2 regions of the Streptomyces sp. NPDC059169 genome follow, and region 1 is predicted to be linked to the other one. Evidence: riboswitches for the same ligand, from Rfam matches in the RefSeq annotation. Region 1 holds a riboswitch; the other holds the start of a gene.
The links. Region 1 has a riboswitch for cobalamin ahead of cobN (cobaltochelatase subunit CobN). Riboswitches for the same ligand answer to the same signal wherever they lie in the genome.
Positions count from the first base shown of each region.

Region 2: linked by a shared signal. The riboswitch ahead of metE (5-methyltetrahydropteroyltriglutamate--homocysteine S-methyltransferase) and the one ahead of cobN (cobaltochelatase subunit CobN) in region 1 are both predicted to bind cobalamin.

Region 1 is NZ_JBHZCF010000007.1:260,054-265,246, forward strand. Features, by position in the region: gene ACFXOM_RS15925 (precorrin-2 C(20)-methyltransferase) at 1-1,427, opposite strand, end outside; gene ACFXOM_RS15930 (precorrin-8X methylmutase) at 1,424-2,065, opposite strand; gene ACFXOM_RS15935 (cobalamin biosynthesis protein CobG) at 2,062-3,519, opposite strand; cobalamin riboswitch at 3,565-3,695, shown strand; gene cobN (cobaltochelatase subunit CobN) at 3,733-5,193, shown strand, end outside.
Region 2 is NZ_JBHZCF010000024.1:30,513-35,705, forward strand. Features, by position in the region: gene ACFXOM_RS32345 (sensor histidine kinase) at 1-720, shown strand, start outside; gene metE (5-methyltetrahydropteroyltriglutamate--homocysteine S-methyltransferase) at 1,045-3,363, opposite strand; cobalamin riboswitch at 3,550-3,769, opposite strand; partial or broken gene ACFXOM_RS32355 (short-chain fatty acyl-CoA regulator family protein) at 4,202-4,613, shown strand; gene ACFXOM_RS32360 (PucR family transcriptional regulator) at 4,680-5,193, opposite strand, start outside.

The sequences.
Region 1 (5,193 bases):
GAGGACCCCACCAACAGCAGGGTCCGCATGTCGACGACCGCCGGATCCAGGTCGCCCAGACGCACGATCCGTACGCTCTCCTCCGCACCGCCCACGTCTCGCGCCACCACCACGGGCGTGTGGGGCGCACGGTGCTCCAGCAGCAGTTCGCGGGCCTTGCCCACCTGCCAGGTGCGGCTGCGCGAGCCCGGGTTGTAGAGAGCCAGGACGAGATCGGCCGCCGCCGCGGCCCGTAGCCGCTCGGCGATGACCTCCCACGGCTTGAGCCGGTCGGAGAGCGAGATCGTCGCGTAGTCGTGGCCGAGCGGGGCGCCGGCCCGGGCCGCCGCTGCGTTCGCCGCGGTGACGCCCGGCAGGACGGAGACGGACACGTCCGCGTACGGCTCCTTCGACGCCACCTCCAGCACCGCCGTCGCCATGGCGAAGACGCCCGGGTCGCCGCCCGACACCACCGCCACCTTCCGTCCGCGGCGTGCGAGGTCGAGCGCGAACTCCGCTCGTTCCGTCTCCACCTTGTTGTCGGATCCGTGCCGTCGCTGGCCCGGTCGTACCGGCACCCGGTCCAGGTAGGTCGTGTAGCCGACCAGGTCGTCGGCGGAGGCCAGCGCGCCGCGCGTTTCGGGGGTGAGCCACAGCGGACCGGCGGGCCCCGTACCCACCACGACCACCTCGCCCCGCTCACGCACCGGGGGTGCCGTGTCGATACGGCTCGGCAGCACCGCGACCGAGAAGTACGGAACGGACGCGGGATCCACCCCGGCGAGTGGCTCCACGCGCTCGCCCGGCATCGTCGCGCGCTCCACGTACTGCGCGTCGTCCAGCCGTCCGGCGCGCTCCAGAGCGCTTCGCACAGCGGGGAAGGTCCGCCCCAACTTCATCACGACCGCCGAGTCGGTCGCCGCCAGACGGGCCGTCAGCTCCTCCTCGGGCAGCGTGCCCGGGATGATCGTCAGGGTCTCCTCGGCTTCCACCAGCGGTTTGCCGATGCGGGCGGCGGCGGCGCTCACCGAGGTGACCCCCGGCACCACCTCGGTGGGGTAGCGGTGCGCCAGCCGCTTGTGCATGTGCTGGTACGAGCCGTAGAAGAACGGGTCGCCCTCCGCGAGCACGGCGACGGTCCGTCCGGCGTCGAGGTGCGCCGCCAGCCGCTCGGCCGCCTCCTCGTAGAAGTCGTTGAGGGCGCCCCGGTAGCCGCCGGGGTGATCGGTGGTCTCGACGGTGATGGGGTACATCAGCCGTTCCTCGACCTGGTCCGGTCGGAGGTGCTCGGCCACGATGGAACGCGCGATGGACCGGCCGTGCCGGGCGCAGTGGTACGCGACCACGTCGGCCTCGGCGATGACCTGGACGGCCCGCAGGGTCATCAGGGACGGGTCGCCGGGGCCGAGCCCCACGCCGTACAGCCGTCCGGGGGTCTTCGTGGTCATTCCGCCTCACTCGCCATCGCGTTGATCGCTGCCGCGGCCATGGCACTGCCGCCGCGCCGTCCGCGCACCACCAGGTGCTCCAGGCCCGACGCGTGGGCGGCGAGCGCCTCCTTGGACTCGGCGGCGCCGATGAAGCCGACCGGTACGCCGATGACGGCCGCCGGGCGGGGCGCCCCTCCCTCGATCATCTCCAGGAGCCGGAACAGCGCCGTGGGCGCGTTGCCGACGGCGACGACCGCACCGTCGAGCCGGTCACGCCACAGCTCCAGCGCCGCGGCGCTCCGCGTGGTGCCGAGGTCGACGGCCAGCGCGGGCACGGACGGGTCGGAGAGGGTGCATATCACCTCGTTGTCGGCGGGCAGCCGCTTGCGGGTGACACCGCTCGCCACCATCTGGGCGTCGCAGAGGATCGGTGCGCCGGCGCGCAGGGCCGTGCGGGCGCGGGCCACCACGTCGGGGGAGTAGGCAAGGTCGCGGACGAGGTCGACCATGCCGCAGGCGTGGATCATCCGTACCGCGACCCGGCTGACGTCGGCGGGCAGCGGGGCGAGGTCGGCTTCCGCCCGGATCGTGGCAAAGGACCGGCGGTAGATCTCCGCACCGTCCTTCTCGTAGTCGAACACGGTCTTCTCGCTCATTTCGTCGGTGTGGTCGTCGATGTGGATCTGCGGGCCGCCGCGACCGCGTCGGCTAGCCGAGCGGTGGTCGCGACGGCTACGGAGGCGCCGCCTGCGGTCACCCGGTACGTGCCGTCCGGCAGGGCGAGGGCGTCGACGTGCTCCCCGTGCGGATGGCCGCAGCGGCGCTCGCAGCCGGAGAAGTACACGGGCAGGAGGGCCTGCGGAGGGGAGTCGGAGGGCTGCGGACCCGTGGGGTCGGGACCCGTCGGCGGGGCGTCCTCGCCGGGGCGGTCCCGACCGGTCGCCGCATCGGCGCGTACGTCCGCGAATGCCTTGCCGCACCCGGGCCGACCGGTGCAGGCGCCTACGCCGTACCAGGGGGACCCGGTGCCGGTGATCAGGCCGGCCTCGTCCAGGGCGCGGAGCCGTGCGCGGGCTTCGTCCGGGTCCGTGAAGCCGGGCACGACGACCCCGCGCCAGGGAGTGAGGCGGACCTCGTCCGACGGCGCGGGCAGCAGCGCGCGGGCCTGGGCGGCGGTGAGTCGGCCGAGGGGGGCGGCGACGGACACGGCCCACCGGCCGGGACCTTCGACGAGCCCGGGGCGGGGGCCGGCGCCCTGCGGGCCGGGACCGGCTCCGGGCCCAGAGCCGTGCTCCGTGCCGGCGCCGGCTGCCCGAGGGCCGTCCGTGGCCGCCCCGGTGGGGTCCGTCCGCTCCCCTGCGTCCGCGCGCACCCGCGTCGCCGCGATGCCCGCCGCCTCCAGTTGCGCACCCACGGCCGGTGCCTGCCCGGCCGGTAGTTCCCGCACCCGCCAGGCTCCCGTGCCGGAGTCTTCCGCCGCCGTGAGGAAGGCCTCGGCAGCCGCGAGGGCGGCCCGCGGTGCGTCCCCCGCCGCGATGCGGAAGGCCTGTGCTCCGACGTGCACGACGGCCGAACCGCCGTCCGCTGCGAGCAAGGTCACATCCGCCCCGAGCCCCGCCACGTCGCCCCGCCCGTCGTCCAGGGCGAACAGGAAACGACCGGAGAGCCGGGCCGCCCGCCCGCTCGCGCACAGCAGCGCGTCCAGCTGTCGTGCCCACAACTGCACGGTGCCGCAGCCGAGTCCGTCGAGTCCGGCGAGCGGTGAGGACACGACGTTCCGGACCCGTTCATGGGTGTCGGAGGGCAGCAGTCCGGCGTCCCGCAGGAAGTCCGCCAGCTGTGCACCGCACTCCTCGCCCAGTCCGCGCAGCTCGACGTTCCCGCGCGACGTGACACTCAGCATGCCGTCGCCCAGCTCCTCGGCGGCCCGCGCCAGGGTGGTGAGCTGATGTGACGTCAGAAGCCCTCCGGGTAGCCGGAGTCGGGCCAGGTGCCCGTCGTCGGCCGGATGTAGCCGCAGTGCGCCCGGGCATGCATCGGACCGTTCCCGTATGCGAGGTTCGCCCCGGTTCGGGGGTGTTGCGGGTGTGGGCGGCATGGCGGCGAGCATACCCACGTCCTTCCAGGTGACCGCCCTGCCGGTGAGGGCAGCCTCTACTATGCAGACGGCACGGGGTCCCAGGACCCTAGGGAGGAAGCCCGGTGAGAATCCGGCGCGGTCCCGCCACTGTGAGCCGGCCCCCCGGGGCCCGGCGAGCCAGGAACTCCCGCCGTCCTACGACCACCCGGGGCGCGGACACCCCGAGGAAGGCCTGCGCACGCCATGATCCTGCTGCTGTCGACCTCCGACACCGACCTGCTCAGCGCCCGTGCGGCCGCGGGCCCGGTCGAGTACCGCCTCGCCAACCCCTCCCGGCTCCCGGCTGCGGGTACCCCCCAGGCCGAAGGCCCTGGCGGACTGCGCGATCTGCTGGAGGGCACCGAGCTCGTCGTCGTACGGCTGCTCGGTGGTCTGCGCGCCTGGCCGGAAGGTCTCGACGTGCTGCTCGCCGCCGACCAGACCCGCCCGGTCGTGGTCCTGACCGGCGAACAGGCCCCCGACGCCCAGCTGATGGAGGCGTCAACGGTGCCCATCGGCATCGCGGCCGAGGCCCACGCCTACCTGGCGCACGGCGGCCCGGACAACCTGGAGCAGTTGGCGCGCTTCCTGTCGGACACCGTCCTGCTCACCGGCCACGGCTTCGAGCCCCCGGCCGCAGCCCCGAGCTGGGGTCCGCTCGACCGCACCCCGCGCGTCACCGACGGCCCCACCATCGCGGTGCTGTACTACCGGGCCCACCACATGAGCGGCAACACCGCGTTCGTCGGAGCCCTCTGCGACGCCGTCGAGGACGCGGGCGGCCGGGCCCTCCCGCTCTACGTCGCCTCACTGCGCACCCCCGAGCCGGAGCTGCTCGACCGGCTGCGCGGCGCGGACGCCGTCGTCACCACCGTCCTCGCCGCCGGTGGCACCCGGCCGGCCGAGGCGCAGGCGGCCGAGATGGACCTCTCGCCGCAGAGCGCCCCCGCTGAAGGCGGCGGGGAGCCACGGGCGGGCGGGGACGACGAGTCCTGGGACGCCGGAGAGCTCGCCGCGCTCGACGTACCGGTGCTCCAGGCCCTGTGCCTGACCGGTTCGCGCAGCGCCTGGGAGGAGAACGACGAGGGCCTCTCGCCGCTGGACGCCGCGAGCCAGGTCGCGGTCCCCGAGTTCGACGGCCGCCTGATCACCGTTCCGTTCTCCTTCAAGGAGATCGACGAGGACGGCCTGCCCGCGTACGTCGCCGATCCCGAGCGCGCCGCCCGCGTCGCCGGCATCGCAGTGCGCCACGCCCGGCTGCGCCACATCGCCAACGCGGACAAGCGCATCGCGCTCGTCCTCTCCGCGTACCCGACCAAGCACTCCCGCATCGGCAACGCGGTCGGCCTCGACACGCCCGCCTCCGCCGTCGCCCTGCTGCGCCGACTCGTCGACGAGGGATACGACTTCGGCGCGGAGGAGATCCCCGGCCTCGCGTCCGGTGACGGCGACGAGCTGATCCGTGCGCTCATCGACGCCGGCGGCCACGACCAGGACTGGCTCACCGAGGAGCAGCTGGCCCGCAACCCCGTCCGCATCCCGGCCGCCGACTACGAGCGCTGGTACGCGACGCTGCCCGCCGAGCTGCGCGCGGGCGTCGAGGAGCACTGGGGCCCGGCGCCCGGCGAGATGTTCCTGGACCGCTCCCGCAACCCCGAGGGCGAC
Region 2 (5,193 bases), on a different contig from region 1:
GCCGGCTCCCGCGCCGAGGCGGCGGCACTGACCGAGCGGGCCGCCCGCCTCGCACGCGAACGCCAGGTCGACGAAGAGCGCGCCGCCGAACGCGAACGGATCCGGATCACCCGGGACATGCACGACGTGCTGGCTCATTCGATCAGCCTGATGGTCGTCCAGGCCGAGGCCGGACCGGTGGTGCTGGACACGGACCCCGCCCGCGCCTCGGCCGCGTTCGACGCGATCGCCGGCACCGGCCGTGACGCCCTGGACCAGTTGCGCCGGGTGCTGACCGTCCTCAAGGTCGGCGACGACCCCCGCGTCCCCGAGCCGACGCTCCGTGACCTGCCCGCACTCTCCCGCCAGGTCGCGGGGACGGGGCTGGAGGTGTCCACCACCACGGGGGGCGAGCCGCGAGCGTTGTCCGCCGAATGCGGCGCCGCGGCGTACCGGATCGTCCAGGAGGCACTCACCAACGTCGTCAAGCACGCCGGAGCGAACCGCGTCGAGGTGCGGTTGCTCTGGTGTGACGACGGGCTGGAGGTAACCGTCGTCGACGACGGCCGTGGCGCGGGGAAGAACCTTCCGTCCGGTGGGAACGGCCTGGTCGGCCTCCGCGAGCGGGCCGCAGCCTGCGGCGGCAGCGCGACGGCGGGCCCCAGGCGGGACCGCAGGCCAGGATTCGAAGTGCGTGCACGGCTTCCCCTGTCCGCGCAGGGGGCGGCGGTGGAGGTGTGACGCCAGCCCGTTGGTGGACAGGAGCGGGTGCGCGCCGGATCCGTGATGACCCGCCGGCGCGGCCGATGACGGTCGTCGCGGCACTCGGGCGCGGGGGAGGGGCGGTCGGCCGGCCTCCTTGCGCCGGCCGACCGCCGTGAACGCGGTCGGGTCCTGCGTGCGGTACCCCTGGGACATGGTCCTGCCGTGGCCGTGGCCGTGGCCGTGGGCAGGGCACGGAGCGCAAAACCCCGTCACCGGAGTCGTTTCGGTGCGTCCCGGTGCGCGCAGGGTGGGGAGTCCGGGAGCGGCACCCCACCCTGCGCGTCGTGCTGGCCGGCGCCGTCAGGAAGCCGAGAGCTCCTCACGGACCGTACGGGCGGCCGCGACCACGTTCTCCAGTGCGGCACGGGTCTCGAGCCAGCCGCGCGTCTTCAGCCCGCAATCGGGGTTCACCCACAGCCGCTCCGGTGGGATGGCCTCCAGACCGGTGCGCAGCAGTGCGGCCGCCTCCTCCGCGCTCGGCACCCGTGGGGAGTGGATGTCGTACACCCCGGGGCCCGCCTCACGCGGGTATCCGTGGGCGGCCAGTTCCCTGGCGACCTGCATGTGGGAACGCGCGGCCTCCAGGCTGATGACGTCGGCGTCGAGTTCGTCGATGGCCTGGACGACGTCGCCGAACTCCGCGTAGCACATGTGGGTGTGGATCTGCGTGTCCGGGCGTACCCCGCTGGTCGAGAGCCGGAACGCCTCCGTCGCCCAGTCCAGGTAGGCGGGGCGGTCCGCGGCGCGCAGCGGCAGGGTCTCGCGCAGTGCGGGCTCATCGACCTGGATGACGGACGTGCCCGCCGCCTCCAGGTCGGCGACCTCGTCGCACAGGGCCAGGGCGACCTGTCGGGCGGTCACGGCGGCGGGCTGGTCGTCACGGACGAAGGACCAGGCCAGCATGGTTACCGGGCCGGTCAACATGCCCTTGACCGGGCGCGCCGTGAGGGACTGGGCGAAGGCCGTCCATCGGACCGTCATCGCCTCGGGGCGGGAGACGTCTCCCGCGAGGATCGGCGGGCGGACGTACCGGGTGCCGTAGGACTGCACCCAGCCGTGCTGTGTGGCGAGATAGCCCGCCAGCTGCTCGGCGAAGTACTGGACCATGTCGTTGCGTTCGGGCTCGCCGTGCACCAGGACGTCGATGCCGGTCTTCTCCTGGAAGGAGATCACCTCCTTGATCTCGTTCCTGACGCGCTCCTCGTAGCCGGTGGTGTCGAGCCGCCCGGCCCTCAGATCAGCCCGTGCGGTGCGCAGTTCACTCGTCTGCGGGAACGAGCCGATGGTCGTGGTGGGAAGCAACGGCAGGCCGAGGTGGGCCCGTTGGGCCGCGGACCGCTCGGCGTAGCCCTGGGAACGGCGGGCGTCGGCGTCCGTGATGGCCGCGGTACGGGCGCGCACGGCGGGATCGTGGGTGATGGCCGATGCGGAGCGGGACGCCAGGTCCGCGCGGTTCGCGGCGAGTTCGGCAGCGATGGCGTCCGTGCCCTTGGCCAGTCCCTTGGCGAGGGTGACGGTCTCCACGACCTTCTGCCGGGCGAACGCCAGCCAGCGCAGGATCTGCTGGTCGATGTCCCGTTCGCTCGTTGCGTCGAGCGGTACGTGCAGCAGCGAACACGAGGCGGAGACGTCCACGCGGTCGGCCAGGCCCAGCAGTGTGCCGAGCACCGCAAGGGACTTCGCCAGGTCGTTGACCCAGATGTTGCGCCCGTTGACCACGCCGGCGACGAGTCGCTTGCCGGGCAGCCCGCCGACGGTGGCGAGCCCCTCCAGGTTCGCGGCGGCGGCTTCGGTGAAGTCCAGGGCGAGCCCGTCGACCGGGGCTTTGGCCAGCAGCGGAAGGGCGTCGCCGAGCCGGTCGAAGTAGGAGGCGATCAGCAGCTTCGGCCGGTCGGCAAGGGAACCGAGCCCGTGGTAGGCACGCTCGGCGGCGTGCAGTTCCGCTGGGGTGCGGTCCTGCACGAGGGCCGGCTCGTCCAGCTGTACCCATGCGGCGCCGGCCGCGCGCAGATCGGCGAGGACCTCGGCGTACACGGGCAGCAGCCGGTCGAGCAGGGTGAGCGGGTCGAAGTTCGCGGGCACGCCGGGAGCCGGTTTGGCGAGCAGGAGGTAGGTGACCGGGCCGACGAGGACGGGCCGGGCGGAAAGGCCAAGCGCCAATGCCTCCTCGAGTTCCGCGAGTTGCTTGGTCGGGTCGGCGGCGAAGACGGTGTCGGGACCCAGCTCGGGCACCAGGTAGTGGTAGTTGGTGTCGAACCACTTGGTCATTTCCAGCGGCGCCACGTCCTGGGTGCCGCGTGCCATGGCGAAGTACCCGTCCAGACCGTCGGCGGCGACGGCGGCCCGGTGGCGTTCGGGAACCGCGCCGACCATGACCGTGGTGTCGAGGACGTGGTCGTAGTACGAGAAGTCGCCCGTCGGTACTTCGTGGATGCCGGCGTCTGCCAGGTGCTGCCAGTGGGCCCGGCGCAGGTCGGCGGCGGTGGTGTGGAGGGCATCGGCGGCGACCCGGCCCTTCCAGTAGCCCTCGATCGCCCTCTTCAGCTCCCTGTTGCGCCCCTGGCGGGGGTAGCCGTACACGGTGGCCCGTGCCGGAGTGGCTGCGGACGTGGTGGTCACGGAGATCTCCTTCGCGAGATGAATCCCTGAGATCCCGGGTACGGGACGAGAGCGCGAAGGGTGACGGACCGGACGGTGCGACCTCGCGCGTGAAGCGCGGTCGTCCGCCTGGTACGTACTGCCCCCGGACGTCGTCCGGGGGACCACCGACCGCCCTCGAGGTCACCGGGATGTCCGCGCACGACGGTCCGTGCGCGGGCAGCGGGCAGGTCTTCGGACTCGCGGGCACGTCCTCACGGGGGAGGACACCTAGTGGCCGTCGCTTCCCAGGCCCGGCCGGGCCCAGTGCGTATGACGGCGGTCGTTCCCGCTCACCGCTGCGGGGCAGTCCCGGATTCCCACCGGGTTCCCTCTTGCGACGCATCCCGTCTGGAGGACGGGGCGAACCAGCTGCGCGGACCAGCCTACGGGGCGATGCCACGCTCCGGGGAGCCGTGTCCGCCATGCGGATGGCCCGCGTGGGACGTGCGGGCAGACGAACGCGTCGGTGCGGGAAGCGCGAGGACGGCGCTTCCCGCACCGCGCCGGGTGCCGGCCCCTCAGCCGGCGCCCGACCGGGCCCCCTCGGCCCGGTCGGCCGCGCCCCCTCGGCCCAGCCTCCCGGTCTGCAGGCCCGGCTGCCCGGTTTTCGGGTCGGCCGGCCCCCGCCCGGAGAGGCGGCCGGACCGACCGGTTGCCCGGCCGGGTGGCTAGTGGAACTGCTCCTCCTCGGTGGAGCCGGTGAGCGCCGTGGTCGAGGGAGGCCGGGTTGACGGCGGTGGAGACGAGGTCGAAGTAGCCGGTGCCGACTTCGCGCTGGTGCCTGACCGCGGTGAGAAGCCGTCCGCGCGCAGTACCCCGACAGTCGGCGACCGGCTGCCACTTCTCGCGAGGCGGGGGCACCTGCCCCTTGTGGAACGTCTACGAGGCGTTCGCCGCGCCGGGGACGGATCCACGTCCAGATCGCCGCGATGCCCGACGGGCAGCGCTGCCTGTGGACCGCGCGTGCCGTCACCCGCCACCGCGGCGGCTGGGTGGAACCGGGCAAGACCTAGGCCATCGGGCTGGGGTGCGAGATCCGGCACGCGCACCGGCTCGTGTACGCGGACGGGCTGGACCTCGCGAGCGCCTCGGCCGCCACTCCGATCGGCATGGGCTGCCGCGTGTGCGAACGGCTCGACTGTCCCCAACGCGCCGTCCCGCCCCTCGGCCGCCGTCTGAGGATCGACCGGAACACCGGCACCTTCGTCCCGTATCCCACGCATCCCCCAGGCCGTGCAGGGGCGGGTCGCTCCTGGAAGGGATCTCCGCTGCCGTGCCGACGGCGTCAACGGCCGTCAGGGCGGTGGAGCAAGGCCGTTCAACCGGACGGCCTGGAGGGCGAAGTACAACTCTGCGGACGCCCCGGCGTCCGTGGTGCGTCGCCCGGTCAGTTCGGCGACGCGGTTGAGGCGGTAGCGGACCGTGTTGCGGTGGCAGTGCAGGCGCCGGGCCGCCACCGTCGTCGAACCGCCGCTGACGAACCACGCGTGGAGCGTCTCCAACAGCGTGTCCCGCTCGGCGCTCGGCTCCGATAACAGCGGACCCAGCACGGCGTGGGCGACCTCCTGTGCCACGTCGGGTGAGGCGGCTGAGAGGAGGGAGACCGGTGAGCTGCCGTAGACGTGCGCGCCGCGCGCACCGAGCGGCAGGCACCGGACGGCCAGCTGCGCCTGGCGCCGCGCCGTGGGTGCGTCCACCGGGGAGGCGAAGGGTCGGCTCACGCCGACGCGGGACTCGGTGACGTCCGCCAGCAGGTCGACCGCCGGACCACTCGTCTGCTCGCCGGGAAGCGCCAGCAGTCCCACCCAC